2 regions of the Shewanella sp. 10N.7 genome follow, and region 2 is predicted to be linked to the other one. Evidence: riboswitches for the same ligand, from Rfam matches in the RefSeq annotation. Region 2 holds a riboswitch; the other holds the start of a gene.
What was found. A riboswitch is a leader RNA that binds a small molecule or an ion and turns the genes downstream of it on or off. The one in region 2 is predicted to bind lysine.
Positions count from the first base shown of each region.

Region 1 (15,125 bases), on a different contig from region 2:
TTTAAGGCCATAACACAGTACTGGAATATCTAAATTATCCACCACGTGAGTTAATTGCTTCACTTGTTCTTTACTTAAAAACTGCGATTCATCAATTAAAATACAATGCAGCTTTTGGGTTTCAAGCTCAGTTTCAATCATCTTAGATAAGTTATCTTCAGCACCAAAAACTTGCGCTTCAGTTTCAATCCCTATTCTTGAGGCAACTTTTCCCACACCATAACGATCATCGATTGACGCTGTCATGACTAGCGTATTCATTCCGCGTTCACGGTAGTTATAAGATGATTGTAGAAGTGATGTTGATTTGCCAGCATTCATAGCCGAATAATAGAAATAGAGTTGTGCCAAAACAGAAGATCCTTATTGTTATAATCGCCGTTATTCTATCATCGAATCGACTTTTAAATAAGCCGATTACTGATTTAATAGCGTGAAGCTGTTAACAGGTTTTCTGGCAAATTACTGAGGCTATAACAATTAGCAAGTAAGGCGTGACAACCGTAAACCTCGCATACATTAACAAAATTTACATTCTGCAATAAATTAGATCACAGTTTTACTCGCTGTTTAGTCCATAACAATTACAGGCATCACAAAACCCAACATTCTTCATGTACGATTAAGAAACAATTGATAAATTGCATAAACAATTATAATTAAGGAAGTAGAAAGTCGATGCATAAAACAATTGTCGCAGTAGCCATTGCTACTACCCTCGCTTTAGGCGGTTGCAGTTACAACAATTCAAACAACTCAACTGAAACAACAACACAAGAGGCTGCAGTGCAACAGAATCCACTATTACAAGCCAGTGTTTTACAGTATCAGGCACCTGACTTTAGCCAGCTTAAAGATGAGCATTATCTGCCAGCCCTTGAGCTCGGTATGGCGCAGCATTACCAACAAATTTTGGATATTGCCGCTAACCCAGCAGCCGCCACGTTTGAGAATACCATTGCCGCAATGGAAAAAAGTGGCGCTTTACTAACCCGTACCTCGAGCATTTTCTATAACCTTACAGGTTCAAATAGCAACCCAGAGCTGCGTAAAGTACAAGGTATTATGGCGCCTAAAATGGCTGCCCACTCAGATAACATCAACCTGAACCCTGAGCTGTTTGCCCGTATTCAAACCATTTATGATAACCGCTTGACCATGTCGCTGACTGATGAAGAAGTCCGTTTAGTTGAAGTCTATCATCAGCGTTTTGTACTGGCGGGCGCAAAACTAACTGAAGCTGAAAAGCAGAAAATCCGTGAGTTAAATGAAGAGCAATCAACCCTCACCAATGAATTTGCTCAAAGGCTATTAAGACTAAGTAAAGAAATTGCTGTAACTGTGGACGATGAGGGTCAACTTGCAGGCTTATCAACATCTGCAATCGCTGCAGCAAAAGCGGATGCCGCTGCTGCGGGATTTGACGGCCAATACTTACTTAACATCACCAATACCACTCGTCAGCCAGTATTGGCGCAGCTAGATAATCGAGCATTACGTCAGCAAGTATGGGAAGCATCTGCTAACCGTGGCTTAACAGGCGAAAATGAAACGGCTTCATTAGTGGCACGTTTAGCACAGCTTCGGGCTAAAAAAGCCAAACTATTAGGTTTCGACACTTGGTCTGACTACCGCTTGGCGCCGCAAATGGCAAAAACACCTGAAGCGGTCTATGACATGTTCGGCTCTATGGTGCCAGCGGTCGTTGAAAACACCCAAAAAGAAGCTGCAGACATTCAAGCGATGATTGACAAAACCGGCGGCGACTTTACTCTAGCGCCATGGGACTGGGCTTATTACGCAGAGCTAGTGCGTAAAGAAAAATTTGACTTAGATTCAGCATCAATCAAGCCTTACTTTGAATTTAATCGCGTACTTGAAGATGGGGTTTTCTTTACCTTACAAGAGCTTTACGGCGTAACGCTTAAGCCGCGCCCAGACTTACCGGTTTATCATCCAGATGTAAAAGCTTACGAGATGTTTGATGAAGACGGGTCAAGCATGGCTATCTTCTACGCTGATTACTTTGCCCGAGAAGGCAAACGTGGCGGCGCATGGATGAGCTCTTTTGTTGGCCAGTCAGAGCTATTAAATCAAAAGCCTGTCGTTGTAAACGTGATGAACATTAAAAAGGCGCCTGAAGGCCAGCCAACGTTTGTGAGCTACGATGAAGCAACGACTATGTTCCATGAAATGGGCCACGGTACTCATGGTATGTTCTCAAAAGTGAAATACCCATCACTTGCTGGAACTTCAGTTTCACGTGACTTTGTAGAATTCCCGTCAACCTTTGAGGAAGACTGGGCCGCACATCCCAAAGTACTTGCTAATTACGCCAAGCATTATGATACGGGTAAACCTATCCCTGATGACTTGCTGCAAAAACTATTAGCGTCACGAAGCTTTAACCAAGGCTTCGATACGTTAGAGTATATGTCTGCAGCTCTGCTTGACCTAGAATGGCATGCACTGGACGCTGATGCTCCTTTACAGAACGTTGAGCAATTCGAAGCCAATGCTTTGAAAAAACACGGCGTTGATTTGCCTGCAGTGCCGCCACGTTACCGCTCAACCTACTTTGCGCATGCATTCCCTGGCGGTTACTCAGCAAGTTATTACGCTTATATGTGGAGTGAAATTCTTGCCGCTGATGCCTTTGCTTACGTGCAAACTCAAGGTGGTTTAAATCGCGAAATAGGCATGAAGTTTAGAAAAACGATTCGTGAAGTGGGCAACAGCGTACCGCCAATGGAAGCGTATCAAAACTTTAGAGGCCAAGCCCCAACCACGGAAGGATTACTTGAGCGCCGCGGCTTAAATTAATTAGCCTAACGTATACAGTAAATACAAAAATGCCACTCAATTGAGTGGCATTTTTTATGACTGAATATAAAAAATAGTCGTTACTTAGTTGCTATTTTAAGCCCTAATACTGCCAGTACAAATAACACTGAACAAGTAATAAAGCCCATTGCAACAGAGCCAGTAAAACCAAGCACTGTGTAACCGACAATACTGATAACAGCGACAATCAAGGCATACGGTAATTGCGTCATTACGTGGTCTAAGTGATGACAGCTCGCACCCGTTGACGACAAGATGGTGGTATCCGAGATTGGTGAACAATGGTCACCGAATACTGCACCAGATAATACTGCTGCAAGCATAGGTAACATCATAGTGCTGTCACTGCCCATTGCCATATCAGCTGCGATTGGCAACATGATACCGAACGTCCCCCAGCTTGTGCCGGTTGAGAAAGCAGTTAAACCAGCAAGCAAGAATAATACTGCAGGTAATAATGCAAACGGGATATTACCAGTAGCAAGGCTTGCCATGTACTTACCTGTTTCAAGCTCACCAATCACTGATGCGATGGTCCAAGCAAATAACAAGATGTAGATAGCAGGTAGCATTGATTTCGCGCCGACCTTAAGGCCAGTAAACATCATGCTAGCACTGATTTTTTGTTGAATTGTCAGTAGTACCGTCACAACTAAGCCCACGAGTGACCCGTAAAATAATGACTCACTCACTTCAGTGTTTTCAAAAGCACCTAGTACGCTAAACTTTAGGCCTTCACTTGCTAATGCATCCGCACCAGTTGCAACCATAAAGTAAATCGTCGCTGCCACCAAAACAAAAATCGGTAGGAATAGACCTAGAATTTTACCCGTATCCGCTTCTGGTAAATCAGCCGTTGCACCTGGTGGTAAGCCTTTGCTTTCGTCAAACAATTCGCCTTTTTGCGCATTACGCTCATGTTGACGCATTGGGCCGATATCTAAGCCAAAGATAGCCACACAAAGTAATAGCAATAAAGCGAAAATGGCGTAGAAATTCATCGGCACCATTTGTAAAAAGACGCTTAGGTGTCCTGTGTCAGCAAAGCCATGTGCCGTTAAAATGCCGCCGATTAATGCGATGATATATGCACCCCAGCTAGAAACGGGTGAGATAACACAAACTGGCGCAGCTGTTGAATCGAGCAAATAGGCTAACTTAGCGCGAGAAATATGATAACGGTCGGTAATAGGACGTGCGATTGAGCCAACAACAATGCTGTTGAAGTAGTCATCAATAAACACCACACAACCTAAGAATATCGTCATCAGTTTAGCATCACGCTTATTACGAATGCGTTGATGTGCCCAATCGGCAAAAGCGCGAGCTGAACCACTGACTGTGATTAATGCGGTGATCATCCCAAGTACCACTAAGAAGCCGATGATCTGTAAATTCCACGCGTTTAGCGCGCCATCATCCCATACTAGACTGGTTACAGTGCTAAAGAGGTGACTTGCTGCAGTACCTATTGAAAAGTCGCTTAAAAGCACCACACCGGCAAGAATACCTAAGCCAAGTGAAAGAAGCACTTTACGTGTGACCACTGCAAGAATAATTGCCACAACAGGAGGCAAAAGCGAAAGTGCCGAATCGGCGTAACTTGTTATCATCATTTTTTATAATTTCTTCGTTGAGTACGAATGGAGGATAACTGATAAGGCAAGACAACGCAGAAAGCGAAGACAAGGATCTTTTCAGTAGCACTCCACAGTAATATCGATATCAACATCGATATCCATTGTTTTATCCTCACGGATAAAAATTACTATGACAGTGCAGCCCCTTTCGGAAACTGCCCCAGCAAACGGTTTTGATATAACCAGTTCGCTTCGGCACCAAATCCTTTCCGTTTAAGTTATTGGTATCACCCAACGTAAACTTACTGATATTTGATGCGCCTCTACTTATGTAGTCAGCACAGTGAGAGCCTTATTTGAAGCTCTCTGCCGATACACGCCACTATACAAACATAAGCACGAGGTTAATTGCCAGATAAAAGTAGCTTATCTTGTGAGAAATAACATCACAATCAAAAAACGCCACAGCGGCTTATCAAGGGTGTAACGATTTATTAGCAAGCGTTGTTTTATCCATCAATATCACCATTTCAAGGGATGTTTGACCAAATAGGAGGGGTAATACTATTTTCAAACCTGATTAAGCTGTACTGCTCTGCGAGATAATTTTTGTTTGATAAAATCAACAGACTTAATACTCAAACTTAATTTATGATGCTATTTAACGCTAGATTGTGTTTGTGTGTTTGTCTGTCTGTATCGGTGCGTGACAAGTCATAATGAAAAAGTAAGTGCCTTGAAAGTATTGCTATTGAATAACAGGCAAGAACTAATCCACCCCATTCATTTATGATTGTTTTTCACCTAACAAGCCACTCCCATTAAAAAGTTAAAGCATCAGACTATGCATTATCAATATAGGTCGAACCGATACAGTTGGAGCATTTACTTTATTAAGTAAGGGATTCCAAAGTCACATATCCCAAAAAAATAATGAATAAATATGCAAATAAAAACACATCAATGGCAGGGTTATTCACAACGGTAATAAATATCTAAGGCTGAAATGACTAATTTAAAACAAAAATGTAGCTACTGACTAATTTACTCTTGTCTAACTTGAGTTTACTGCCACGCATGGCGATTTGACTGGCTATAAAACAAAAAAGGTTTTTGCCAATATGACAAAAACCTTCCTAAAATGCATAAAACTTACTGTTTAAACCAGCCTATAAATAATAGGTAAAATACTGATTATAATAAATTAGTAAGTTCTGGAATCGCATCAAACAAATCAGCTTCAAGACCATAGTCAGCGACTTGGAATATAGGCGCTTCAGGATCTTTGTTAATTGCGACAATCACTTTTGAATCTTTCATGCCCGCTAAATGCTGAATCGCACCAGAAATACCCACAGCGATATATAAGTCAGGCGCAACAATTTTACCTGTTTGACCCACTTGTAAATCATTCGGTACAAAACCCGCATCTACTGCAGCACGTGATGCACCGACAGCAGCGGTCATTTTGTCAGCAAGCGCTTCAAGAATGGCAAAATTATCTCCACTGCCCATACCACGGCCACCAGAAACAATCACACCAGCGCTACCTAACTCAGGACGCTCTGATTCAGTCAATGTTTGCGATACAAACACAGTCTTAGCTTCGGCGACAAAATCTACCGCCACAGCTTCTGCACTGCCTTCGTTGCCCACTGCATCAAATGCACTCGTGCGCACAGTTAACACTTTCTTGTCATCTAAACTTTGTACTGTTGCTAAAGCAGAGCCAGCATAGATAGGACGAACAAATGTATCTGCACTAACAACTTCAATCACTTCTGAAATTTGTGCGACGTCCAATAATGCAGCCACGCGAGGTAGAGTATCTTTACCAACACTTGTCGCAGCAGCCAGAACGTAGTCGTAATCGCCAGCAAGTTTAAGCACGAGTTCTGATAAATTTTCAGCCATTTGTGCTTCATATGCAGCTGCATCAGCCACTAAAACCTTACTGACGCCAGTTAATGCTTGCGCAGCAGTAACAGCTGCAGCACATGCACTGCCAGCCACTAATACATGAACATCACCGCCAATGGCTGTCGCAGCGCTAACTACTTTTGCTGTGTCTAATTTTAAACTTGCATTGTCGTGCTCTGCTAATACTAGAATGGCCATAATTAGATCACCTTCGCTTCATTTTTTAACTTTTCAACTAGCTCAGCTACTGAACTCACCATGATGCCAGCTTGACGTTCAGCAGGAGGCGTCACTTTAACGATAGTTTGGTGTGCTTTTAAGCTAACACCTAAATCATCAATTGAAAGCGTCTCAAGCGGCTTACGCTTCGCCTTCATAATATTAGGCAGTGAAGCGTAACGAGGTTCATTTAAACGTAAATCAGCTGTCACAACCGCTGGTAATGGCATTTTAAGGGTCTGTAAACCGCCATCGACTTCACGTGTTACTTCTGCGCCGTCTGCACTCAATTTAAGTTCTGATGCAAACGTGGCTTGAGGCATTTGGGTTAATGCAGCAAGCATTTGGCCAGTTTGGTTGTTGTCGCCATCGATAGATTGCTTACCAAAAATCACTAAATCTGCTTGTTCTTTTTCTTGCACCGCTTTAAGAATTTTAGCAATTGATAAAGGCACTAGCTCTTCATCCGTTTGCACATGAATAGCGCGATCAGCACCAAGTGCCATAGAGGTACGTAGCTGTTCTTGCACAGCTTTAGCTCCAATACTCACCACCACGACTTCAGTCGCACTTCCCGCTTCTTTTAATCGAACTGCTTCTTCAACAGCAATTTCACAAAATGGGTTTAACGCCATTTTTAAATTAGCAGTATCAACATTTGTGTTATCAGCCTTTACTCTGACTTTCACATTGGCATCGACTACGCGCTTTACAGGCACCAATACTTTCATGGGATTTCCTTCTACACCTTCAATGTATGTGGATGGCACATTGGCTATCACCAATGCAATATGGCACAACTTTACGTCCTGTTAACGTTAACGTCAACCAAAGTCAAACACTTGTTTATATCTTTTTTATTAACTTGGTCGGTATAAATAAGTTGTATTAAGCATTTATTTATTTATCAAGCGGGGTATTTGCGCTTTTTTATTTAAAATTTGTTCATTTAAGGATTTTTTATTTGATCCAATCAAATTTAGTTTCTATTATTAAAGGCGATTCAAGTAACCGTGTTTTTCTACTATTATTTTGTTTTAACATTTTAAATAGTCAAATCAATTTACACTCTCGTTTGATAACAATTAAACAATCTAGAGTTTTGGTAAGTATTATTTAATAGCCACAGAATTACTTGAGATACTTATTAATTAAAATCATTAGGATGCACATTGATATGAGTGACTTTTTAGAAATTTTAACACATGGTCGTCGTTTTAAAGCTGCTGTAAAAGAGTTATCACTAGAAGATTTACGTGAGCTTTCAGTTAAGTTAGAAAAGATTATCACTGAAAGAGAAGAAGACGAAAAAGCTGAATTAGAAGCGAATGCTGAACGTAATGAACGTATAGCCGAAATATTAGCTCAAATTGAAAACAGTGGTTTATCAATTGAAGACTTAGGCGAAATTACTGCTAAGCCAGCACCTAAAAAGCGTGCCCCTCGCCCGGCTAAATACCAAATTGAAGTTGATGGTGAATTAATTCAGTGGACTGGCCAAGGTCGTATGCCAACGGTATTTAAAAACCAAATTGATGCAGGCAAGAAAATGGAAGACTTTTTAATTCCTGGTATGGAATAAAAGTTCACCTTTTTGAAATTAAAGAGCTTACTTCGGTAGGCTCTTTTGTTATCTGCATAAGCCTTTATCAAGTATTTCCACAATCCTGTAAGCCATGTAAACTGTAGGCAATATAGACTCCTCTTTAATGCTCTAAATAAATTAGGCCGTATTATGAACACTTCTCAAACGATTGCGTTAATCACCCTCTTCTCTACAGTACTTTTATCAGCATGTTCAAGTAATTACACCTTTAATAGTAATTTAGATGGTGAAGCTATCGATGAATACTTTAAGCCGACAAGTGTTGAATTGTATATTGACGGTGCAAGCCCCAAAGGCCCCTATGAAATCGTTGGCTTAGTTGAAGGTGAATCTTGTCAAGAAACAGAATCAGGTGTGCCAGCTAATATTGCAGATGCACGCACCCAAGCACGTAAAAAAGCAGTCGAACTTGGCGCGAATGGCTTAATAGTGAAAAAGTGTCTATTAACAGAACAAAAGACCAATACTTGTTATACCCAAGCATTTTGTGTCGGCCAGGCGATTAAAACAGCCACAGCTCAATAACCTTTAAATATATTAGTTATATAAATGAATAAATATTCTGAACAGTCTTTTAATTCTCAAATTGAAGCTGTTGCAATATGTCGCACCCCGTACAAACAAAAGTTTGGAATACCGCGACAACCTGGACTAGTCAATGTTCGAGGCTGGGTTGAGCTTGCTCCCCATGTTAATAACATCGATGCAGTAAGAGGTATTGAGCAATATTCTCACTTATGGCTACTTTTTTGTTTTCACCAAAATTTAGCTCAAGGTTGGAAAAATACGGTTAGGCCACCCAGACTAGGTGGCAATGAAAAGCTAGGGGTATTTGCCACTCGCTCAACGTTTAGGCCAAACGGCATTGGTCAGTCAGTGGTTAAATTACACAATGTTGTGCAACAAAATGGCAAAGTCTGTTTAGAAATATCGGGGATGGATTTATTAGACGGTACGCCAATCATTGATATTAAACCTTATATTCCTTTTTCTGATGCTATTGATAATGCCAGTGGTGGTATTGCGCAATCTGCACCACAATTAATTGACGTACAATTTAGTCAATTAGCTGAAAGCCAATTGGCTGAATATTCGAACGAAAATAAAGTGGCTGATTTAAAACAAGTGGTGAATGATGTATTAGCTCAAGACCCTCGCCCTGCTTATAAAAAAGCAAAAGATGATGCTAAGATATATCAAGTGGCTTTATATGATATCGATATTTTTTGGCACCTTAATAATGACAAAATTGAAGTGATAGAGATTAAACCCACTTCGGTTTGTTAGCTATGGTTTCTCCCTTACAAACAAGCAAGTATTACTCTTCCATCATTATTTAATATAAGCCCATAACCATGACTCAAGATAAACCTGATTATCAAGCACAACATAAAAAACGTTTGTCTTGGATGCCTTGGCTTTATTTTTCATTAAAAGAAAAACACTTAATCTGGGCTAAGCCTTGGCAAGATGATATTCAGCTGCATTTATCTTCAGTTGAAACCGTCCATATTGGTGAGCAGTGTTTCATTGCGCCTGAAGCAAGGATATTTGCTGAGCGTGGCCGAGATATCCGTATCGGCGACCAATGTATGATTGCTGCTGATGTGTTTTTACATGGCCCTATCACCATGGGCAAAGAAGTCGCCATTAACCATGGCTGCTCTTTTGATGGCGGTAGAGTGGGTATTACCATTGGAGACAAAACTCGCATTGCCAATAATGTCACTATATATGCCTTTAATCATGGCATGTCAGTAGACTCCCCCATATACCAACAACCTGTGACAACCAAAGGGATTACCATTGGTGAAGATGTTTGGATTGGCGCACAAGCGGGTATTGTCGATGGAGTGAATATCGGTAACCAAGCCGTCGTCGGTATGGGCAGCATAGTGACAAAAGATGTCCCCGAGTTTGCCATCGTTGCAGGAAACCCTGCCAAAATCATTGGTGACAGGCGCGATAAATAACAGAAGCCCTCTACGACTTATTACACTTACTCAAAGATAAATAAGGTAAGGTTAATTCGCTTATCATCTGCGTTATATTCTTTGTTTACATGTATTAATATTTGACGGCATGCCCTAAATCCCATGGCCAAATATTAAACTAGATTAATAACTTAGCTTTCTCCTAACACGAGTCAACGAACGCTCGCTATAGTGGCACTGACCACTCCCTTTTTCGCCAACTGATAATAAAGCTTTATACAGTTCAATTATCTGGTGACAACAACGTGGCAAATGCTAAAATGTCGCCCATTAATAGTTACTAAGTGGACAATGGGAATGCGAGTTAGCAATTACCTGCTTTCAACACAAAAAGAAACCCCTGCAAATGCAGAGGTTGCCAGTCATCAATTAATGCTACGCGCAGGTTTTATCCGTCGTAATGCATCAGGTCTTTATTCATGGTTACCGAGCGGCCTACGTGTTTTACGTAAGGTTGAAGCGATTATTCGTGAAGAAATGGACAAAGCAGGTGCAATTGAAATCTTAATGCCTTTGGTTCAACCCGCTGATCTTTGGGTTGAAACTGGCCGTTGGGAAAAATTTGGCCCTGAATTGTTACGCTTCCAAGATCGTCACAATCGCGATTTTGTACTTGGCCCAACCCATGAAGAAGTGATTACTGACTTAGTGCGTAAAGAAGTGAGCTCATACAAGCAGCTTCCTTTAAGCCTTTATCAAGTACAAACTAAATTCCGTGATGAAGTTCGTCCACGTTTCGGTGTAATGCGTGCCCGTGAATTCTTGATGAAAGATGCATACTCTTTCCATTTAAACCAAGAATGTATGGATAAGACTTACGCAGCGATGCATGAAGCTTATAACAATATCTTCAAGCGTATGGGCTTAGCTTTCCGCTCTGTGATTGCTGATACTGGGTCAATTGGTGGTGATACTTCGCATGAGTTCCACGTACTGGCTAACAGTGGTGAAGATTTAATTGCTTACTCAACGGGTAGTGATTATGCCGCTAACATTGAAAAAGCAGAATCTCCTGAGCCTACTGCGACTTTAGCAGCGCCATCTCAAGAAATGAATCTAGTTGATACACCCAATGCTAAAACCATCACTGAGTTAGTTGAGCAATTTAACATCGCTATCACTAAAACAGTGAAAACATTGATTGTTAAAGGCGCCACTGAAGAAGCACCTTTAGTAGCATTGATTGTTCGTGGCGATCATGAGCTGAATGAATTAAAAGCTGAAAAGCATGAGCTTGTGCTTTCTCCATTCGAGTTCGCTAGCGATGAAGAAATCAAAGACCTTATCGGTGCAGGCCCTGGTTCTTTAGGCCCTGTTGGTCTTGAAATGCCAATTATCATCGATAAAGATGTTGCGGTAATCAATGACTTTAGTGCTGGTGCTAACCAAGAAGGTAAACACTTCTTCGGCATTAACTGGGAACGTGATTTACCAATGGCTCAAGCCATGGATATCCGTAACGTAGTTGAAGGTGAAGCGACACCTGATGGCCAAGGGGTTTATGCCTTTGCACGTGGTATCGAAGTCGGTCACATTTTCCAGTTAGGCACTAACTACTCAGAAGCGATGGGCGCAACCGTACTCGATGAAAACGGTAAATCTAAAGTCATGATGATGGGCTGTTATGGCGCTGGTGTTAGCCGTATCGTTGCCGCTGCGATTGAGCAAAACCATGATGAACGCGGGATGATGTTACCAGAAACATTGGCTCCGTTTACCGTCGGCATTTTACCGATGAACATGCACAAGTCTCATCGCGTAAAAGAAATGGCTGAACAGCTTTATAAAGATTTAGCTGCTGAAGGCATCGAGATATTACTCGACGATCGTAAAGAGCGTCCTGGTGTGATGTTCAACGACATGGAACTAGTGGGTTTACCACACGTCGTCGTGATTGGTGATCGCAATATCGATGCTGGCGTGTTTGAGTACAAAAACCGCCGCACCGGTGAGAAGCAAGATATCCCATTCGATCAAATTGTTGATTTCATCAAGTCTTCAATCAAAAGCTAATTGATTTGGCGATAATTTAAAACGCACCTTTTGGTGCGTTTTTTTATGCCTAAGCATTTATCGCATCCAATATCCTTTCAATATTTATGCTTAAATTATCGTTCTATTACTCGTCGAACCAGATATTATTAACCATACTGATATCATGGCGTTAGTCATAAGAAAGGAGATCTTAGTTGTCAGAGTCAATTGCACTTGTTTTAGGCGGTGGTGGCGCTAGAGCGGCCTATCAAATTGGGGTATTAAAAGCCCTAGTTCAACTGTATCCACGGAATCATCATATTCCGTTTGAAATAATCAGTGGCACGTCTGCTGGTGCAATTAATGCGACTTCATTAGCCACTCACGCTTCATGTTTTCATCTTGGAGTGAAAAAGTTAGATTGGGTTTGGCGTCATTTTGAAACGAAGAAGGTCTATCGTTCTTCATTTTGGGGCGTATTTAAACATCTATGTAAAATGGCGCTCAAAGGTTTGCAAAGCGACAAAATGAACACTGATGCTGGCAGCTTATTAGATAACGCGCCACTGCGCGGTCTGTTGAACCAGCTAATTGATTTTCAACGTATTGAACGCAATATTGGTAGTGGAGCGTTAAAAGCCATTAGTTTAGATGCTTCAAGCTATAACGACTCACACTCCTATAGCTTCTTTCAAGCCAATAATACTGTGAGTGACTGGAAACGAGCGAGAAGACAAGGAAACCGCTGCACGTTAACTACAGACCACTTAATGGCAACGTCAGCAATACCATTAGTATTTCCTTCGATTAAATTAAACCAAGCCTACTTTGGTGATGGCTCTGTGCATCAACTATCTCCTTTATCAAGTCCTATTCATTTAGGCGCTGACAAAATTATGGTGATCAATCTCGATAGTCCTCATCAACAACATCATAATGAGATTGATGCTCACCCTAAAACTGCCACCATTGCAGGTCATTTGCTCGATACCATTTTCTCCGATACCTTAAACAGTGACTTAGAGCGATTAGAGCGAATTAACTCAACATTAGCTTTGATACCTGAAAATAATGCTAAACAAATCCATTTACGTAAAATCGATACCTTAGTGATTAAACCCAGTGAAGATTTGAGTGAAATTGCAGCACGATATTTTAAAGAATTACCTATTGCTATCAGAATTTTACTTAAGTTTTTTGGGGTTGATTGTGAAACAGACTCAAGTATCGTGTCATATTTATTATTTGAAAAAGCCTACACGAGTGCTTTAATTGATTTAGGCTATCAAGACGCAATGACGCAGATTGATACCATAAAGCAGTTTTTTAATATCGAGCACTAAGTTCATTTTCGCTGATGATTAACTTTGACTTATTTAATGATGTAAACGGTGACTTATTTAATGATGTAAACGATGACCTTGTGTCATTTGCAGTTTGACAAGGAATATGAAACCACGGAAAAATTAAAGGAATAGATATGAACGCAATAAGGATAATTGCAGTAATCGCCATGCTAATGGCCATTTCAATATTAACAGCATGCTCTGACTCTCAGTTGAGCTTTGACCCAGATCCTACTAAAGGCAGCTTACATACAGTCAATTGGCCTGGCGTATATCAAGGTACTTTCCCTTGCCCAAGCTGCGATGGTATGAAAACGACCCTCACACTCACCCCACCAAATCAATATACAATCTCCACTGAACACTTGGGCCAAGACCCGCTACCATTTAACAATAGTGGGCTATTCCATTGGGATAAAACTGGCAACGTCATCTACTTAGATAGAGGCCAGATATACCATGTGGTCGAAGAGAAAATGTTCTTACTCAATGTAGAAAGTGAACGCATACGTGGTGAAAATGAAGAAAAATACATCGTCAATAAGATTGCCGAGCTACCTAGTCGCCCCGCCATCAGCAGTGACTTTATTCCAGCTTCATCTTTAGTAAGAGATTGAACAAAAAAATTCACCGTCATAGGTGATTTTTTTTGCTTTCGTTACAAATTCAAATTAGGTAAAAATGAGTTTGTATTCAACGTGAATACAAGTCATCACTGAGTATAACCAATCAGGTTTTTTAGTGATTATTAATCAGTTTAAGAAACACCTTGGAAAGACAAATGTCTCAATACTACAAATTTGATATCGACGACATCCTTTGGGATAACGAAGTTGACGAAAAACCAAAAGCGAAGAAACTCAAACAACGCAGAAAAGATACTAAGCGTCGTTACGCAGATGATTATGCCGAATTGGATTTTGAAGTAAATCAGTACAATTAAGTGTTTATACTTATTCGATTAAAAGCAAGTTGCTAGGGCCTGTTGCTCTTTGCTGGTTAAGTTTTGTTCGAAATAAAAGCGTTTTAATTGAGGCGGATGGATTGATGCCTAGTCATCTAAGCAAAATTAATCCAACAAAGAGTAAAACGCTTTTAGTCGAACCCTTTGGGCAGCGTTTGTTGGTCATTTTTACTGCGTTATCGACTTTTTATGTAGAATAACTACACTACAAAGTCTCTGCCTTGCATAAATGGCCAACAATTCGCTGCAAAAATAACCTTGAAAGATCAACAGGCCCTAGGCAACTTGCTTTTTTTTGTGATATTTCTTAAGCCCTATAATTGATAATATAAATAGCGCGATCAACCAGCAGGTCTGACTCAGTTCAGCTAATTAAAAGCGTGAAGTTCCGCCAATGTAAAAACCATCCTCGAATGATCTGTTTGACTGGTTATCATACTTAAATTTCAGATTACGGTAACCGATGAAGATTGCCATGTTAGGGTTAAAATCATACTGTACTTTTGCACCTAATTCGGTGTAACCATCAACATCTGAAAATGATAATACAGACGGAGCATAATAAGCATCGCCATGAATCGATATATTATTGCCTAAAGCCAATGAATAATGACCACCAACAGAAATAACGCTGCCATCAGGATTATCATCAAACCAAACTGAGGTCCATTTAGGACC
Region 1 covers NZ_JAJGZS010000047.1:753-15,877, forward strand. The annotation lists gene LMH66_RS19810 (thymidine kinase) at 1-351, opposite strand, end outside; gene LMH66_RS19815 (M3 family metallopeptidase) at 679-2,823, shown strand; gene LMH66_RS19820 (Na+/H+ antiporter NhaC family protein) at 2,904-4,460, opposite strand; lysine riboswitch at 4,538-4,758, opposite strand; gene LMH66_RS19825 (electron transfer flavoprotein subunit alpha/FixB family protein) at 5,619-6,542, opposite strand; gene LMH66_RS19830 (electron transfer flavoprotein subunit beta/FixA family protein) at 6,545-7,294, opposite strand; gene LMH66_RS19835 (H-NS family nucleoid-associated regulatory protein) at 7,741-8,145, shown strand; gene rcsF (Rcs stress response system protein RcsF) at 8,299-8,694, shown strand; gene tsaA (tRNA (N6-threonylcarbamoyladenosine(37)-N6)-methyltransferase TrmO) at 8,719-9,456, shown strand; gene LMH66_RS19850 (acyltransferase) at 9,525-10,142, shown strand; gene LMH66_RS19855 (proline--tRNA ligase) at 10,461-12,176, shown strand; gene LMH66_RS19860 (patatin-like phospholipase family protein) at 12,353-13,480, shown strand; gene LMH66_RS19865 (copper resistance protein NlpE) at 13,618-14,100, shown strand; gene LMH66_RS19870 (small highly charged protein) at 14,265-14,426, shown strand; partial or broken gene LMH66_RS20590 (hypothetical protein) at 14,531-14,758, shown strand; gene LMH66_RS19880 (YfaZ family outer membrane protein) at 14,820-15,125, opposite strand, start outside.
Region 1: another riboswitch for lysine. It lies ahead of LMH66_RS19820 (Na+/H+ antiporter NhaC family protein); the one in region 2 lies ahead of lysC (lysine-sensitive aspartokinase 3).

Region 2 (15,284 bases):
GCTACAAACTGAAAAGCACCAAGATATTGAAGCAGCTTACAGTTCTCGTCGCAGCAAAATTGCAGAGCAACTGCACCGTGAGCTGGAATCTCTTCATGAAGAGCAAGATGAAGCGCGTGAAAACCGCGATAGTCAGCGTGAAGCGTCGTCAGAAGATTTAGCGGCATTAGAGAATTTATGGCGTGATAAAACCGATGCTGGTAAAGCGGCATTTGCTGAACAAGAGTACCAACTCAAATTAACTCGCGGTGAGTTAAGTCATCAGATTGATGGCGTAACGTATACCGAAGAAGAAAAAATGACGCTGGCGGTATTCGATGAACGAATTAGTCGCGCCGATGAAGAGCAAGAAATTTGTAATCAAAAAGTCGATCGTTTATCGAGTGATGAACGCAAACTCAGAGCAAAGCGCGATCAAGTCAGCGAAGCATTACGTATCGCCAGTGTTCGAGTAAATGAGCGGCTAAGCGATGTGGATGATGTTAAAGAGGTTTTATTTCCTCAGTCACATACTTTACTTGAGTTTCTACGCAAAGAATCACCGGGCTGGGAGCAAAGTTTTGGAAAAGTGATTGCGCCAGAATTACTCCATCGAACAGACTTACATCCAAGTGTTTCAGGAAATAATGACGAGTCGTTATTTGGTATTGGCTTAGATCTTAAAGCGATTGAGGTGCCAGATTATGCCGCCTCTGAACAGGACTTACGTTTAAGGCTCAATAAAGCTGAAGATGCTTTAACCCAAGCTGAAGAGCTTAAAGCTGAGCACGAAGATCAGCTGGTTGCCATCAACGATGAGCTCGATAATCTTAATAAAGAGCTTACCTTTGCCCGCACAGCTTATAAAAATAGTCGTGAAGATGTTAGGCGTTTATTTGATGAAAAACGCAGTACTCAAGAGCAAATCAATCAAGCTTTGGCTGATAGAAAAGCCCATGCAAGCAAGCGTCTTATTCAGTTAGATAACGAACTTAAGCAACAACATAATCACCATTTAGCTTGGTTATCTGAGCAAAAAGAGCAAGCGCTTGAAGCGCGAATGGAAAAAAATGCTTACTGGCAAGATGTGGTTGGCGCACTGGATAACCAACTAGGGCAAATCAAAGCCAATATTGAGACTCGCCGCAGTAACGCCAAACAAGAACAGAAAGCTTGTGATACTTGGTATAAGAATGAGCTTAAATCTCGCGGTGTCGATGAAGCAGCGATTGTTGCGCTTAAAGGAAACATCCGTGAATTAGAAAGCCAAATCAGTAACGCTGAAAAACGTCGAAGTGATGTGTTGCGTTATGACCATTGGTATCAAAATGCATGGATGATCACTAAACCTAAACTGCAAACCGACTTATCTAAAGTCAAACAAGCCGCACTAGAGTTAGAGCAGCAGCTTGCAAATAAAACAGCAGATGTGAAGCAACGTAAACAGCAGCTTGAAACCAAGAAAAAAGCTTCGGATGCTGCGCAAGTCGATGCATCAGAAAACTTAACTAAATTACGTGCAGTGATGCGCAAATTAGCGGAATTGAAACTACCACCTAGTAAAGATGAAGCTGATGGCAGTATTGGCGAACGCTTAAGACAAGGTGAAGAGTTACTTCTGCAACGCGACTATTTATTGGGTTCAGTTAAGCAATATGTTGAACACTTTGACTCGGTGATTGTCAGTAAATCCGGTTCGAGTTTAGCTGAGTTTTGGGAGCGTGCTCGGGATGAGTCGAGCTTTACTAACGATAAAGGGATCCGTTTACTGGATTACCGTAAGTTAGTGCCGCAACTTGAGCAATTACTGAATGTGATGGTGCCGCAATCACTGATGGCTATTCGTGAGCAAGGGCGTATTTTTGGTATCGATTTAACCGCTTATTATGATGTGCTCGCCGATATCGATCGCCGTATTGCCTCACAAAGCGCGCGGATTACTCGCGAAGTCGGCGAAGAGTTATTCCTTGATGGTGTTTCAGAGTCGGCAGTGAGAATTCGTTCACGTATTAGTGAGTTAGAGTTCTGGCCAGAATTAGAAGTGTTCGTGAAAGCCTTTAAACAATGGAAAGCGGATGGTTTTAGCCAATTGCCTGATGAGCATTACACCTCAAGTATGCGCCGAGCATTAGACATCATTGGTCGCTCCGCATTATCTGGTGGTATTGCTAAATTACTGGAAATTGAATTGCGCCTAAAAGAAGGCAATAGCGATTTGATTATCCGCACCGATAGACAGCTTAATGAGTCATCAAGTCATGGTATGGCTTACTTAATCTTGTGTAAGTTCTTATTGGCATTTACGCGCTTATTACGCGGTAAAGCAGATGTCACTATTCATTGGCCAATTGATGAATTAGGCACTTTGCATCACACCAATGTGAAGAAGATTTTTGATGCTTGTGTGAATAACAATATCAGTGTTTTGGGCGCCTTCCCTAACCCAGAATCTGAAGTGCTTAACTTGTTTGCTAACCGCTATATTATCAATAAACAAACCCGAAAACTGCAAGTGGTTAAGCCTAAAAGTAATCCTCTGGCAGAACGATTAAGCCAACGAGCTAACAAGGAGGCTGTGTAATGTCTGAGTCTATAACGTCTATTTCAAACTCATTAAACTCTGTCTCTTCAGACACGCCTTTGGTCGGCACAGGGGTATTGATTGAACAGTTGTTACGCGGCGAGTTTATTTGCCGCACAACCAATGAAGATGGTTGGCGCGCGCTTAAAAATAGCACTACCTTTGAAAAGGTTGAGCAATATCTTAATCAAATTAATCGCACGATTTCATCGGCTGCTGAAGGCGATGTATTTTTTTGTGGTTACCAGCAACTAGGTGATCAAGAAAAGAAGGTTATCTCGAGTCAGTTTAAAGACATTTGTTCAGCGTTAATTCCGCTGGTGGAATGGTTAGTACTGGTGCAAGAGAGCAGTGGCCAAGATGCACCTTTAAGTGAAGGCGCACCAATAAGATTAACTGAGCTGCAGGCCCGTATCGAAGATACGCCAGCCTTTATGGAGCAATTGGCTAAATTAAGCCAGTATCGACTATTTGGCTCAACCAGTAGCAATGTCGATAACCAAATTAAATTGGTATTTAAGCGGTTAGTTGAACTGGGTTACTTGATTAAGCCAAACAGCGAAAAGCAGATTTACATCGCCACGGGTAAGCTTGATTACCTGTATGAGGTTATTCGCTTTATTGATGAAACCGAAGGACTAAGTCTTGAAGCTCAAGCTGAAACGGCCACGCAACGGGATTTAGTATGAGTAATAATTTACATCAAGCCGGGGTTAAGCTGCTCAAACAGCTCAGTCGTCATGCTGATGTGGTTATGGATGCCTATTTAGCAGGCTCGGTCAGTGAATCTACTCATGATGTTGCGGTGATTGAGAAACTGAAAAAGAGCGGTATTTTATGGCGACCAGAACCAGACGAAGAGCTGCGACTAAAACGCTCGGTGCGAGCTTTACTAGAAGAAGCCTTAAGTGATGAACGTAATCGGCAGATTGATTCTAATGTGGGATCCGCATTTAGCACCATCAAGACTTTGGCTGATCATTATAAAGAAGCCCGTCATAATATCGATTACAGTGCCGCTGAAGCGTATTTAGCTGACCTAAGTGAACATGTTTATAGCTTTACCGATAGCCTAAGGTACTCCATCAGGGTGTTATGGGGCCGGATCAATAATGAGTTTGGCTATGTGGGAAGTATTAACGCTAAAATTCGCGAAAATGAATTAGCCCAAAGTCAGGTCTCTGAGCTACTTAACGGTCTGGAGATGTTCCAGTTCAGCGAATTAAGTGAGATTGCCGGTGATATTCGTGAGTTACGACGTTTGCTGGTCACTAACTTGCAAGAAACTTTAAGTCAGTGTACTCAAGAAATAAGTGCGGTGCAGGGCAGGTTATTGGAACTTTTAGGGCGATTTAGACAAATCCAAGGCCGAACTCGATTGTTGAAAGGTTTTTTACTGCACACAGATTTACACCCTGATTATCAACCAGAAAATCATGTTGGACATAAGCATGTTCCTAGGTTGTTTAATTGCGCTGAAGCGATCATCAAGCCTGCCAGTGTTGATGTGCATAACAGTCAGCATGAGTTAACCTTGCTTGATACGGTATCAAAAATTAAAGCCATTAGTCGGGACTTGTTACCAAGCAAAGTGCGTGAGCATAATGTTGAAACCATAATGACTGCAGTGGAAGATTTTGATATCCCAGATAATCCATTGAAGCTAGCTGTCGATGAGTATTTCTGTGAAGTCATTGATTCAGGTCTTCGCCAATCGGCGCTTGAGTATTTACAAGCGAATAAGCTTGAGTGGGAATCCGAAAACTGGCTGTATCAAGTTATTGGTGGCTATGAAGGCTTACCCGACGAGCATAAAGCCTATTTTGAGTTGGAACCAATAGGTGAACCTGATCCTGTTTATAATGGTAACTTTATGATCCACGATGTTGAGCTATGGCTAGCATAAAAAGACGAGCTTTGAATTTGCGTTAAAGGCGCTCAAAACGTAAATAAGCTTGTTAGCGGGTAAAGCAGTTAAGGCAACTTAACTGCTTTTTTATTGGCTGGAATTTAGCCAACTGAAATTACTGTGATGATTTAACAGTAGCGACTCATATGGTTTTATATTGATACATTTATCGACCTTACTGATAACATTATGATTAATTTCATTTAGTAACAAATGTTATTGCTTACGAGTGTTATGGCATCAAGGCAAAAAATATTGCAGTAAGCCAGTGTATCTAACTTAATTTGGTAATTTAACTAACTGATCTCGCTGTTATGGAGTTGTGTTTTGGTTTTGAAAACTGGCATAACAGTCAATTTTATTGAATTTCATGATTTAATTGTTTTAAAACAGTCAATTATACCTCACTGTAAATATCTAGTTTCATTCCTTATAACAACTTATTGATCTCTAACATTGAATTATGTTGCATCTTGTTTCAGTATCCTTGTCGTTAAAAATAATTAAAACAAATTTTATCGTCGTTTTTAGGTGTTTTCTTTCTGAAGTCGGCTTGAACTAGGAATACAGAAAATTATGACCAAATCATTATCGACTCGAATTTTTATCGGGTTATTCTTAGGGGTACTACTGGGTAGTATCGTTCAATTTGCGCTAAATGATGTGGCGTTCTTTTCGGGGACATTAGTCGAAGTCGCTTCTGGCATCGGTAAAATGTTCGTCAATATGATCATGATGCTAGTGGTGCCGCTAGTATTTGTCAGTATTGTTTGCGGCGTGTGTGAACTACAAGACCTAAAAAGCTTCGGCCGTCTTGGTGGCAAAACGTTTGGCTTTTACATTATTAATACCTTAGTGGCGATTACGGCTGCTTTTGCGGTAGCAATGTTAATCGAGCCAGGTAAAGGCGTTGATATGTCTAGTGCTGGTGGTGTGGATATTACCGCCACTGAACTGCCTAATTTGATGACCTTGATTGTCAATATCGTACCGAATAACCCGTTCTCTGCATTTACGTCAGGCAATATGCTGCAAGTCATTTTCATGGCGCTATTGCTAGGCGGCGTGATCAAGTCATTAGGTGAAGTTGCCAAAGGCGCAGTGAAGGGCTTTCAAACCGCTAACGTCATTATGATGCGTTTGATTTCAGTGGTGATGAACCTTGCCCCTATCGGTGTATTTGCATTGATGTTCAAGCTTGGTGCGACGTTAGAGCCTGAAATCTTCTTCAGCGTGGTGCAATATTTATTGTTAATTCTTGGTCTGTTATTACTGTGGATTTTTGTGGTTTATCCATATGCAGTAAGCTTCTTTACCCAAGTAACAGCGAAACAGTTCCGCGAAAAAACCCGCGAACAAATCTTGTTCTCGCTATCAACTGCAAGCTCAAATGCCACCATTCCAGTGACCATGCGTACCTTAACTGATAAGTTAGGTGTTAACCGCGCAGTTGCTGGTTTTGGTGTGCCACTGGGCGCGACCATGAACATGGGCGGTGTATCAATTTACATCACTATTGCAATCTTCTTTGTTGCCAATGCTTTTGGTATGCCTATTAGTGGCGATCAAATTCCAGCCTTATTGTTCAGTGTTTTCTTATTGTCAGTGGGTGCAGGTGGTGTTCCTGGTGGCGGTATGGTGATGATTGGTGTGCTTATTCACCAAATGGGATTACCAGTTGAAGCGTTTGCTATTGTCGCTGCGTTAGACCGTATCATTGATATGGTGCTGACGTCATGTAATGTTGTTGGTGATACAGCGGTATTAACCATTGTCGACCAAACTGAAAAACCGCACCAGATTGAAGCTGAAAAAGCTTAAGTTTGATTGAGTCTTTTGGGGCTCAACGAACGGTTAACCCTATGCTTAACCGTTCGTTGAACATGGGGTTAACAAAAGGTCTGCATTAGCAGACCTTTTTTGTATATGCTTAGTTAACTATCATAAAAATAAAGGGAAGGTTGCGTGAAATTAGGGATTGGATTTATTTTATTATCATTAATGTTATTGATGGGATGTCAGTCAACAACGCATCATGGTGAAGTACTGCCACAATATACGTTTATTGCTCATGATAATGATATGGAGCGAGTAGCATCGGCGCAGTCTACTGCTCAAGCAAATGGTAAATTGTTATTGGTGGTGATGGGCGCACAGTGGTGCCATGACAGCCGTGGTCTTGCTGCTAAGTTTTCGACAAATCAAATGCAAACCATACTATCCGATCGCTTTGAAACTGTGTTTGTTGATGTAGGCTACTTTAATGACATACACTTTTTACCTCAAAAATATGCTTATCCTGCCTACTTTGGCACGCCGACTGTGATGGTGATTAACCCTGAAACCAGTCAACTCCTCAATGAGGTAAACTTATCTAAATGGCAAAGTGCTGACAGTGTTCCCATGGATGACTATCTAGCATTCTTTTCAAGTATTGGTCGCCAACCAGTCGCGCCATTACATAGCTCTGCGGAAATTGATCAATTTACCGAAAAAAATGTGGCGAAAATGAAGCAGGGCTTTGATCATTTAAGACCTATTTGGGCTGCAGTAAGGGAGGGGAATACAGATAAATCAGATGAGTTGCAAGCTGTCGCCACTGAAGTGTGGCAATTTCGCACGCAATTACAAAAGGATATTGTCGCAATGAAACTAAAGTTAGCCGAAGATCCTGCAGCAAAATTGAATTTGCCCGATTATGCTCTTTTTAGCTGGCAGTAATAACTGGGCCAAACACTCGAAATGAAAAAACCGCCAACTGGCGGTTTTTTAGTTAAACCCCACTTAAAAGATGAGGTCTAAAATAATCAGCTTAGCTGATTTCAGGTTCACTACTGTAATCAAGACCGTGATAGCTTAAGCAAGTTTCAACTTCGTTAGCTGACCCTAAAATTACCGCTACACGTTGGTGAATGGCTTCTGGTTCAATATCTAAGATGTCACCATAACCAGTTGAGGCTTTACCACCGGCTTGTTCTACTAATAATGCCATTGGGTTAGCTTCATACATCAAACGTAGCTTGTACGGCTTCTCAGGGTTCTTGTTATCGGTTGGATACATAAAGATACCACCACGACATAACACGCGATGTACATCACCCACCATGGCTGCAATCCAGCGCATATTGAAAGACTTCTCACGAGTGCCAATTTTACCTAGCAACAAATCGCTAATGTAAGTTTGCATTGGCGCTTCCCAAAAACGTTGGTTTGACATATTGATGGCAAACTCAGCAGTATCTTGGCTGATGCTAACACTCGGATCTGTTAGCAAGAATTCGTTTGTATCAGGGTCTAGAGTATAAAGTTGAGTGCCATTACCTGTCGTTAATGCCATCATGGTTGATGGGCCATATAGAACATAACCAGCAGCAACTTGCTGACGACCATTTTGTAAAAAGCTGTTTTCAGTAAACTCACCAGCTTGTGCTGGTAGTACTGAGAAAATAGTGCCTACCAAAGAGTTAATATCAATGTTTGAAGAACCATCTAATGGATCAAAACAAACCAAGTATTCACCTTGCTTATTCACTTCAACCACATAGTCTTCTTCTTCTGATGCTAGACCACGCACATTACCTTCGGCTTTGAGTGCATCTTTGAGCATATCGTTGGTGATAACGTCGAGTTTCTTCTGTGTTTCGCCTTGGACATTCTCTTGTTCAGTTGCACCTAAAACGCCTGCTAGTGCGCCATGGCGAACGGCTTGGCTAATTTCTTTTGAACAGTCAGCTAAGCTCAAAATTAATTGTGAAAGAGATTCTGATACAGCTTGTTTTGTAAGGGTTTGTGTCAAAGTTTGCATGCTTGTTCCTAAGACAGTAGAGGTTAAGGTCGGTAACCAGTGGTTAATGTTCTATTTTATTGCCACAGATAATACCTTAGTTCGGGTGACATTACAGCGTGAAAAAGATGAGCAATATATGACTTCGGACTGATTTGTTATAAACTCACGCAAAATACCTACTTTAGGTTGGTATTTGGTTAAATTGAAAATAATAACAATAAGAAATTTACACCATCATTTTTTGTAAGGAATGACCATGATGACGAAATGGAAATCTACGGCACTTTCAGTGTTATCCGTAATTCCGCTAGTAATGACTAGTTCTCTTTTCTCGACCTACGTATTGGCCTCAACAATGAATATGACAGGTAATAACACTCCGCTTACTATCGAACGAATTCATGCTTCGCCAGCCTTAGCTGGTGCAAGCCCTAGAGGACTTAAGTTGTCTCCAGATGGTAGATTGGTGACATACCTTGCAAGTCGTGAAGATAATCAACACTTCTACGATTTATGGCAAATGGACATTGCAACGGCAAAGCGCAGCATTTTACTCAATGCCGATAAATTAGCTTCGGGTGAATTATCAGATGAAGAAAAAGCACGCCGTGAGCGCCAACGTATTTATGGTCAAGGGATCATGGAGTACTTCTGGGCTGATGACAGCGAAGCATTATTGATCCCAGCTGCTGGCACTTTATATTATTTTACCATTGCTGATAACAAAGCGGTGGAGCTTGATATTGGCGAAGGTTTCGTTACTGATGCGCGACTATCGCCAAAAGGTAAGTATGTATCTTTTGTGCGAGAGCAAAACATTTATGTACTAGAACTCGCTAGCTCAAAACTGACTCAGTTGACCTTTGATGGCAAAGGTCCGATTAAAAATGGTATGGCAGAATTTGTCGCCCAGGAAGAAATGGGCCGTATGACAGGTTATTGGTGGTCGCCAGACGAGTCATCTATCGCGTTTACTCGTATTGATGAGTCAGGCGTTGAATTAGTCACTCGCAATGAAATTTATGCAGATGGGATTAAACTCACCGAGCAGCGTTACCCATATGCGGGTAAAACAAACGTTGAAATAGAGTTAGGCGTGATTACGCTTGCCAAAGAAGGAAAAGAGCAACAAGTTTCATGGATCGATTTAGGTAAAGAAAAAGATATTTATTTGCCGCGAGTCAAATGGCTACCTGATAGTCAGCATTTATCATTTCAGTGGCAAAGCCGCGATCAGCAAGCGCTTGATTTACGCATTGTAGATGTTAAAAGCAATAACCTTGCAAAAACGGTAGTGGCTGAACGAAGCGAAGCATGGGTTAACCTCAATGATGATTTACAGTTTTTAAAACAGCAAAAGTCATTCATTTGGGCCTCGGAGCGAGATGGTTTTAACCACCTTTACTTATTCGATTTAAATGGCAAAGTATTAAAGCAATTAACCCAAGGTGATTGGGCGGTTGATGCGCTTGAGTTAGTTGATGAAAAAGCAGGATGGGTTTATTTCTCTGGTCGTAAAGATTCTGTAGTTGAACGTCATTTATACCGTGTGCCATTAGCTGGTGGCGAAATCGAAAAAATCTCCAGCCGTAACGGCATGCATTCTGCGGTATTTGCAGATAATAAACCTGTTTACTTAGATTACTTTAATAGCCTAAGTCAGCCGCCACAAGTGAGCTTACACGATGAAAAAGGTAAGCAATTAGCTTGGGTTGAGCAAAATGAAGTTAATCAGTCACACCCTTTGTATGACTTTGCGGGTCTTTGGCAAATGCCTGAGTTTGGAGAGCTAAAAGCTGAAGATGGCCAAGCACTGCAATATCGTTTATTCAAACCTGTACCATTTGATGACAGTAAGAAATACCCTGTTGTTGTTCGCGTTTATGGCGGTCCTCACGCGCAATTAGTGGTGAATAGTTGGAGCGAAGCGGATTACTTTACTCAGTATCTACTGCAACAAGGTTTTGCGGTATTTCAATTAGATAATCGTGGCTCTGCGCACCGTGGTACTGAGTTTGAATATGTTATTTACCAAAACATGGGCGATGCAGAAGTCGAAGATCAGAAAGTGGGCGTAGATCATTTACGTAGTCTGCCTTATATCGATGGAAACAATATTGCGATTTATGGTCATAGCTATGGCGGTTACATGGCATTGATGGCGCAATTTAAAGCACCTGATTATTTTAAGGCTGCAATATCTGGCGCACCGGTCACAGATTGGCGTTTATATGATACGCATTACACAGAACGTTACATGGGTCATCCTGAAAGAAATCAAACAGGTTATGATGCCAGTAGTGTTTTACCTTATGTGAAAAATTATCAATCAGGATTGATGATGTATCACGGCATGGCTGACGATAATGTGTTGTTTGAAAACAGCACACGCGTTTATAAAGCCTTGCAGGATGAAGGTAAATTATTTCAGATGATGGATTATCCAGGTTCGAAACATTCAATGCGTGGTGAAAAAGTTAGAAATCACCTTTATAAGTCGTTGGCTGCTTTCTTGGAAAATGAGTTGAAGTAATGACGGTAGCGGTACTAATAGCCCTCAATGTGATAGCGGGGGCTTTGTGTTTAATGAGCTTAATTGAATTGTTTAAAGACAAAAGGCGTAAATAATTCGGTTAGTTAAACTACATTCATAAGAAGTAACGTCTCGGTATTTAAAACGTAGCTTACCCCTTCGTTTCGAGATTGAGCTTTAGTCAAAGAATATTCGTAATATAGTTTGTCCGTTAAGCTGAATTACAGCCAATAAAAAAGCCAAGTCATCGACTTGGCTTTTTTTATTTCCGCAATAAGCGAAAATTAATCTTCTAAGTTACCGCAAAAACGATAGCCTTCACCGTGGATAGTCGCGATGATTTCTGGCGTATCAGGTAAGCTTTCGAAATGCTTACGGATGCGACGAATGGTTACGTCAACAGTACGGTCATGTGGCTTAAGCTCACGGCCAGTCATCTTCATTAACAAGTCAGCACGAGTTAAGATTTTGCCTGGGTTTTCTACAAAGTGAAGCATCGCGCGGAATTCACTGCGTGGAAGCTTATAAGATTCACCTTGTGGGCTTACTAAAGAACGGCTGTTGATTTCTAAGCTCCAACCATTGAAGCGGTAGAATTCTACAGAACCTTTTTCTTCGATTTCTGCACCAGCACTATTAACGCGAGTTAATAAGTTGCGAGCACGGATAGTTAATTCACGTGGGTTGAATGGCTTAGTGATGTAGTCATCAGCGCCAATTTCAAGACCAAGAATTTTGTCAACTTCGTTGTCACGACCAGTTAAGAAGATAAGGCCGATATTGTTAATTTCACGAAGTTCACGAGCTAACAATAAACCGTTTTTACCAGGAAGATTGATATCCATAACAACAAGATTAATCTTATTATCCTGCATGGCTTTATGCATTTCTGCGCCATCGTTTGCTTCAGTTACTACATACCCTTCTGCTTCAAAAATACTACGCAGTGTATTACGGGTTACAGCTTCATCTTCAACAATAAGAATGTGTGGGTTTTGCATGTTATTTACCTAAATTAAAAACAATTGATTCTAGTCATGTTGCACTAGGGCGTTGGCGTGTTTATTAATGAAACGCCGATAATTTATAAATTTCACGATAGGTGTTTATCTATGTCTGCCCTGAACAAAACACGCTTCATGACTAGCTACATTATACACTCAGCTTAATACATTATTAAAAGAGACATACGTGACATAAATGTGATCATAAAAAATCCATATTCTCATTGTATGCTGAGTCTTAACTCACTCACAATCAGTCTAAAGATCTATTAAAACAATGATTCGTTACACTATGAGATTAAATTGCTCATAAAAGTTCCTTGGCAATTTAATAATGTTCTATATTTAATGTTATCTAAAAATGTAGAACAAAATGCTCAAGCTTGATTATTTAATGGTGAAAAAATGTACCGATAAATGTAACAGCTTGTGCCACAACTTATAGTTATGTAGCAAAATCTAGCTAGTGGTGATTATTGTACTCGTTTTAGGCATTTGTTAACAAATGAAATGTTAACAAATTTACGCATTAGAATTGTTACAAAATTGAATTTTTTAATAAGCCTTTGATTTTGCTATTTAATTTAATTATTATTCTTGTGACTTGCATCACATGGACTATGAGCGTGAATAAGGGTTTGCTACACTTAACTGGGATTAACAGAGAATATTAGATAATGGATAATTTAATTGATAGCCTTTGGCACAAGTATCAAGGAACACAATTTTTACTCACGCAGCGCTTATCTAATGATATTCCTTTCGCCATTGTCACCGCACACAATCCTCTTGGTAGTGTGCTCACTCCTTGCCAAAATCGGTTATTAGACCGTCGTTTACAGCGAAAAATTGAACAATATAACAGTCCATATCGTTCACTTATTGGCGCAGCTCCTGATTTATCGCATATGGAAAAAAGCTGGGCAGTCTTTATTGATAAACAGCAGGCGTTAGAATTAGGGCGAGAGTTCAAACAACATGCGATTTATTATGTGAACCAAGGTTTATTGTCTTTAGTGGCTTGCGGAGATGCGCCAGATGATGAAGTGATGATTGGCGACTTTACAACACGTACCCAGCTAGTGAATGAACTACCAGATTTGCACGAGTAATTTTTAGGTATTGTTGTTAATTAGGTATTGTTAATTAGGTATTGTTGATTAAGGTGAGATCTCTGCTCAGAAGCCGTTAATGGTATCTTTATGTAGGTTTTATTCTAGCAAGAGCTGATTAAGGTTGAATATTAGCTTCATTCTGAAAGCGGATTGTAGAGCTAACTATTTATCACCTACTGACGGTTCACAATTGCATTGAAAATACGTATTCATTGGCGAGGTATATAAACCCTTTTAAGACATCATTGAGCAGTAATCGCCATTTTTGTTATTGCATATGTATAATATTTGCTTCAACTATCCATTAGATTGTTTTTTGTATTCTTCTTTGTTGCTGTAATTTAAGTATTTATCTTATCAATTCCTTCAAAAAAGCTCTCCTGTTTGATTAAGCATTTAAATGTCGTATTTTCAGTATTCTGTTATTTAGTAACTTTATTACAAGTCTGAATTGACTTAGATGGTCATTTATTGGTATTTTTCACTTTCTTCCATTGGGAGAAACAGAAGAGGAGCGTTAGCTAGGTAGTGAGTCTGAGGAAAACCTATTCCGATGATGACTTATGAGGGAGATTAGCGCCGAGATATTCGAAGTGATTGGTTTAACTTCATATCGGTCGATTAGGCTGAATCCTAACGATTGTCACCTATTAATTGGTGGAGAGCTTCTGGTGAAAAGATTGCTGTTTCCCTTCTCTAAGGGTGCGTTATCACTGCACCAGGCTCTTCGAACGAAGTAAGTTCGGAGCGTAATCATGTTTTTAAATCTTATTGTTCAATCTGTAAATGCTAGTCAGCCTATTGCTGAGGTGCTGTCATGAGTTTAGTTGTTGCTAAATTTGGAGGCACATCGGTTGCCGATTTTTCTGCAATGAATCGCTGTGCAGATATCATTCTTGCTAATTCTAATACTCGTGTTGTTGTCGTGAGTGCCTCAAGTGGCGTGACTAATTTACTGGTTGAGTTGACTCAAGCCAACGTAAATGACCAACGCCGTATGGCTTTGTTGACTCAAATTGCCCAAGTTCAATATGACATTGTTGATAAGCTAGAGCGCCCACAAGATGTGGCGGCAACAATTGATAAGCTACTCAGTAGAATGTCAGTACTTAGTGATGCGTTAGTGCTAGATAGAAGCAAAGCCATTATTGATGAGTTACTCTCAATGGGTGAGCAATGTTCTTCATTGTTATTTTCAGCAGTTATTCGCCAAAAAGGCACGCCTTCGAGTGCATTTGATGTAAAACAAGTACTGAGAACCGATAGTCACTTTGGCCGTGCAGAGCCGCAGATAGAGAGTATTGCTTCTTTAGCCGCTGAACATTTAGCGCCGCTTTTAAATGAACAGGTCATTGTAACTCAAGGGTTTATTGGTGCAGACAGTGAAGGGCGCACGACAACATTAGGCCGTGGTGGCAGTGATTATTCAGCAGCTTTATTGGCTGAAGCGCTTAAAGCTGATGCGGTAGAGATTTGGACTGATGTTGCTGGTATTTATACTACTGACCCTCGTTTGGCCCCTAATGCTAGACCGATCCCTGAAATCAGCTTTAATGAAGCCGCTGAAATGGCGACTTTTGGCGCCAAAGTATTGCATCCTGCGACTATTCTTCCTGCTGTTCGTCAAAAAATTCAAGTCTTTGTAGGTTCAAGTAAAGCACCTGAGCAGGGCGGAACCTGGATCCGTCATCAAGTTGAAGAGGTCCCTGTTTTTCGCGCCGTTGCTTTAAGACGTGATCAAACATTACTAAATTTACATAGCTTACAAATGCTACATGCTCAGGGCTTTTTAGCGGAAACCTTCGCAACGCTTGCTAAGCACAAAATATCTGTTGATTTAATTACCACATCAGAAGTTAATGTCTCGCTGACACTGGATAAAACCGGTTCAGATTCAAGCGGTCAAGGCTTATTAAGTGAGTCGTTATTGCAAGAGTTATCACAGCATTGCCGAGTTAGAGTAGAAGATAATCTCGCTTTAGTCGCGATTATTGGTAATAAAATCGCTTCAACAGCTGGCATATGTAGTCGTGTATTCTCAGTACTAGAAAACCATAATGTTCGCATGATCTGTCAAGGCGCGAGCCCACACAACTTGTGTGTGTTAGTGGCGGAATCAGAAGCGGCAGATGTAGTAAATTCATTGCATCAAAATCTATTTGAATAAGTAATGCCAATAAGGTTAAAAATGACAGCATCAACCGGTACTTCTAAAGCACTGACTTCGCAAGTTGAGTTGGGAGAATTGGCCACTGGTCAAGCGCTTACAGCGCCTTTGTTTAGTTTTAAAGGAAGCGATAGCGCTGCGCCTTCTGTGTACATTCAAGCAAATGTTCATGGCGCAGAAGTACAAGGTAATGCGGTTATTTATCAGCT
Region 2 covers NZ_JAJGZS010000003.1:63,486-78,769, forward strand. The annotation lists gene LMH66_RS03205 (ATP-binding protein) at 1-2,560, shown strand, start outside; gene LMH66_RS03210 (condensin complex protein MksE) at 2,560-3,249, shown strand; gene LMH66_RS03215 (phosphoenolpyruvate carboxylase) at 3,246-4,466, shown strand; gene LMH66_RS03220 (dicarboxylate/amino acid:cation symporter) at 5,046-6,290, shown strand; gene LMH66_RS03225 (thioredoxin family protein) at 6,435-7,190, shown strand; gene LMH66_RS03230 (class 1 fructose-bisphosphatase) at 7,282-8,274, opposite strand; gene LMH66_RS20390 (hypothetical protein) at 8,273-8,407, shown strand; gene LMH66_RS03235 (S9 family peptidase) at 8,570-10,789, shown strand; gene arcA (two-component system response regulator ArcA) at 11,074-11,790, opposite strand; gene LMH66_RS03245 (DUF3293 domain-containing protein) at 12,471-12,905, shown strand; lysine riboswitch at 13,408-13,584, shown strand; gene lysC (lysine-sensitive aspartokinase 3) at 13,726-15,075, shown strand; gene LMH66_RS03255 (succinylglutamate desuccinylase/aspartoacylase family protein) at 15,097-15,284, shown strand, end outside.